One region of the Pelatocladus sp. genome, then DNA from elsewhere that is predicted to be linked to it. Evidence: riboswitches for the same ligand, from Rfam matches in the RefSeq annotation. Region 1 holds a riboswitch; the other holds the start of a gene.
The links. A riboswitch is a leader RNA that binds a small molecule or an ion and turns the genes downstream of it on or off. The one in region 1 is predicted to bind cobalamin.
Positions count from the first base shown of each region.

Region 2: linked by a shared signal. The riboswitch ahead of AC5JMK_RS13545 (TonB-dependent receptor plug domain-containing protein) and the one ahead of AC5JMK_RS08485 (TonB-dependent receptor plug domain-containing protein) in region 1 are both predicted to bind cobalamin.

Region 1 covers NZ_JCACKS010000095.1:6,397-8,605, forward strand. The annotation lists gene AC5JMK_RS08485 (TonB-dependent receptor plug domain-containing protein) at 1-1,389, opposite strand, end outside; cobalamin riboswitch at 1,409-1,557, opposite strand; partial or broken gene AC5JMK_RS08490 (Tery_1686 family protein) at 1,967-2,209, opposite strand, start outside.
Region 2 covers NZ_JCACKS010000170.1:222-2,430, forward strand. The annotation lists gene AC5JMK_RS13535 (DUF1636 domain-containing protein) at 12-422, opposite strand; cobalamin riboswitch at 754-896, opposite strand; gene AC5JMK_RS13540 (hypothetical protein) at 994-1,179, opposite strand; cobalamin riboswitch at 1,140-1,289, shown strand; gene AC5JMK_RS13545 (TonB-dependent receptor plug domain-containing protein) at 1,309-2,209, shown strand, end outside.

The sequences.
Region 1 (2,209 bases):
AGAGTCAGTCAGCGCTAGTTTTGCGCCTATACTTGGTGATGTAAATGAGCCATTTGTTAAACTACTAAAATCTTGGCGCAAGCCAAAGTTCATGGTGAAACCTGATGTAAAATTAATTTCATATCTAGCAAACAATGCTCCTTGAGAGATGCTATCGTCATAACTAGTTGTTTTTTGATTATCGAGATAGTCAAAAGTAACGTTACGCGCTGAAGTGTTGCGATAATCAAAGCCATAAACTAAAGTTTGATTGGGAGCAAAGTTCCAACTATGCTGCGCTTGAATTCCATAGGAACTTTGCTCGTTATTATACCGCACCGAAGATGAAGCACGACTATCAAAACGAGTGTTGAGAAAATCTGCGTAAAGTTTGGCTGTAAGTACAGAATCGTTTCCCGAACCTAGTTTTGAGTTCCAGGTTAAATCGGTGAGAACTTGGTCTGTGTATTTGCGATCGCGTTCCGTTAACGAGTTAAAATAACCTTGTCCAAACAGAGGTTCAGGAATAGGAACGCCTCCCGGTACTCCCTGTTCTTTGCCTAAGTATAAAGTTGAAAGTGTGAGGGTATTGCGTTTACCTAAATTCGCTTCTAACTTGACATTAAAGTTGTTGTAGAGAACATCATTATTTTTTCTGGTTCCCTCAAAGTCAGCTTCTGGAATCGAAAAAGGATAATTATTTTCGGCTTGGATACGGTTATATCCCAAAACCCAACCGATATCACCTGCTTTACCACTATTGTTGATAGTCTGCCGATTGAATCCATACGCGCCCAAGGTAACACCTGCTTGCGTTGTCACTTTCTCGGTGGGACGACGAGTGATAATACTAATCACACCCCCAATCGCAGAGGAACCGTAAAGAGTAGAACCTCCTCCTGGTAAAACTTCTATTCGTTCAATAATGTTGCTAGTAATTTCGGAAAGGTCAAAACTACCCCCACCAAGGTTGTTAATCGGTCTACCATCAAGTAAAATCAATACTTGTTCTGAGTTAGAACCCCGAATAAATTGACCACTCAATGCATTGACTTCCGTCCCGACTGTCCCATCAGATAAGATTCCAGGGAGAAAACGCAACGCTTCTCTGACATTTCGCGCCCCCTGAGCTTCGATTTCTTCACCTGTAATCACATATACTGGTCGGGTGGAATCTTTTACTGTTCCCTCGCGGCGAAAAGGGGAGAAAACAGGCTGATTCAATAGCGTGTCGATGACTGTTAGTTCAATATCTGGTTCTTGTTCATCCGTATTTTGGGCAATTTTTTTGGGTTGTGGAATTTCGACCGCACACACAGTATAGTTCCACAATATCAAAGTCGTCATTGCACTTATACTAGACACAATGACTTTCACCGCCCAACGGCAATTAAAGAGAATATTTTGCATCTGTACCTCGCAGATGGGTGTATGTTTTTTACCTTTGGCGGGCATTCTGACTAAGAGACAATCTTTGTAGTCTCATCACAGCTGCGGGACAGCATCGGATTTACACCGAATTTTCCCCGTTACCTCTGATGGCTGTTCCCCATCAGAACCAAGGTCTGGCTGTAATGTAACATGCTCATACATCAATGCAAATAAGAATTGTTGCATTTAGCTTTGTAGAGCGATCGCTATTTCATGAGTAAATGCGATCGCTCAAGATATCTTTTGCAACTTCTGGGTTAAGAGCGAGGTAAATTTCTTCGTTAAATAATGGATTTGTTGTCATATTTCTACTCCTCCACAGGTAGATGTTTTCACATAACAAATAAGAGTGCATCTCAGCTCAAGCGAGATGGAAACACGAGAAGCAGCCTTAACTTCTGTGAATTGTACCACTAATTGCAATAATGATAATCATTTTTGTTTTAAAAGTGGGTGGGTTGGCGATCGCTTATATGTATTTAATAGCTGTCAAAGTATTTCCAGGGAGTTTGCAGATGAAGTTGAGCATCAAGCCGGAAAGCATCAATTCAAACACTCACACATCTGTAACGCTGCTCTTGTTAGCTTGATCAAACAAGTTGAGAATCTGCCGACAAATTCCCCTTAATTTCTCTTGTGCATCTGGCAAAGGTAGCACAACACCCCAAAATTCCCAACGTCCTGTAGTTGCAAATCGCCAATGCTGTCCTATATAGTCATGTCCTGATAGTTCTACTCCCAGAGCTTGTTGCAGTTCTGTCTCGGCATCTTTTGACAGGCGGATCTGCATTAAAATACT
Region 2 (2,209 bases), on a different contig from region 1:
CCAGTCTTCAATTAACAACAACTTATATTTAATTGCGTCCATTTACTTTGTGGTGGAATCTTTGCTAGAATCCCTTTTCTGAGAGGTTCAGGTCGTTCTGACCAAGGTAGTGAACCATCGCCTTTCGCATAGTATTGACTAGCACATTGCAGTATCGCAGATGCACAACTATCATTTGGTAAATCGCCAAATAAATAGGTTGGTTTCCCTGACGCAACAAAAGCAATTACACAAGAACGGTTACAAGCACTCATACATTCAACTCCTTGAATGGAGAATTTGTTTTGCAATTCCCAATTTTGTGCCAGTTGTTGAAGTTGTTGTAATAGCTGCTGTCCGCCACTTTCACCAATCCGCTTACCATCTTGCCACAGGCTGGCGCAGGTCGTGCAGACGAATAAAGTATGCTGTTTGTTGTTCATTAATTTTCAGGCTTTGCCGATTGATAGTATGAAGTAGCCTCACACATACCCTACAGGAAGCTAACGTAACGCCACCGCAAGCTACACGTTAGTATCTTCTAGGGAAGAGTAGGCGCAAAGTTACTTTTATGTGAAGCGAAGGATAGGATACAACTGGGTTTTCAGGTTTGTATCTATCAACCTTCTGTGTGTACGTATTGATGTGTTTAGGAAAATATCTACAATCTCATAGAAATTTGTAGTGCGTGGGGTATGTCTGACACTATGAGACAGTAATCCTGTTTAATAGAGAGAGTATTGATTGCGTTATTCATCTGTACCTCGCAGATGGGAGTTTGTTGTACTTTCGGCGGGCATTCTGACTTTGAAGCATAAGCCTCATTACAGCTGCGGGACAGCGCCGGATTTGCACCGGACTTTCCCCGTTACCTCTAGTGACTGTTTCCCACTAGAACCGAATCATCCTTTTGATGATACCACAGTTTTGTAACTTATTACTTTGTAATTTGATTCAGTATCAGAAAAGATAAACAAAAATAGGGTAGATTTGTAATGCTGCAACTTAGTAGTACTAATATTCGCCCCGACAGTAACTAATTTTAGCTTGATCGAAAAGTTCTGCATACACCTTCGGCATCTGTACTGGGCGCGATCGCTCTACAAATCTAAATGCAACAATTCTTATTTCTCTTATTTGCATTGAGATACGAGCATGGTAAATTACAACCAGACCTTGGTTCTGATGGGGAACAGCCATCAGAGGTAACGGGGAAAATTCGGTGTAAATCCGATGCTGTCCCGCAGCTGTGATGAGACTCGAAGTATTCGTCTCTGAGTCAGAATGCCCGCCAGAGGTAAAAAACATACACTTATCTGCGAGGTACAGATGCAAAATATTCTTTTTAATTACCGTTGGGCGGTAAAAGTCATTGTATGTAGTATGGGTGCAATGACAACTTTGATATTGTGGAATTATGTTGTGTATGCGGTCGAAATTCCACAACCAGAAAAAATTGCCCAAAATACGGATGAACAGGAACCTGATATTGAACTGACAGTCATCGACACGCTATTGAATCAGCCTGTTTTCTCCCCCTTTCGCCGCGAAGGAACAGTCAAAGATTCTACTCGACCAGTATATGTGATTACAGGTGAAGAAATCGAAGCCCAGGGGGCGCGCAATGTCACAGAAGCGTTGCGTTTTCTCCCCGGAATCTTACCTGATGGGACAGTCGGAACAGAAGTGAATGCTTTAAGCGGTCAATTTATTCGGGGTTCTAACTCCGAACAAGTATTGATTTTACTTGATGGTAGACCAATTAACAATCTCGGTGGCGGTGGTTTTGACCTTTCCGAAATTACCAGCAACATTATTGAACGAATAGAAGTTTTACCAGGAGGAGGTTCTACCCTTTACGGTTCCTCTGCGATTGGAGGTGTGATTAGTATTATCACTGGTCGTCCCACAGAGAAAGTAACAACCCAAGCGGGTGTGACTTTTGGCGCTTATGGATTAAATCAGCAGACTATCAATAGTAGTGGGAGAGTAGGAAATATTGGTTGGGTTTTGGGATATAACCGTACCGAAGCTGAAAATAACTACCCTTTTTCCATCCCAGAGGCGAACTTCGAGGGAACCAGAGAAAACAATGATGTTCTCTACAACAACTTTAATGTCAAGTTAGAGGCGAATTTAGGTTCTCGTAATACCCTCACCCTCTCAACTTTATACTTAGGTAAAGACCAAGGAGTACCAGGAGGAGTCCCTATTCCCGAACCTCTATTTG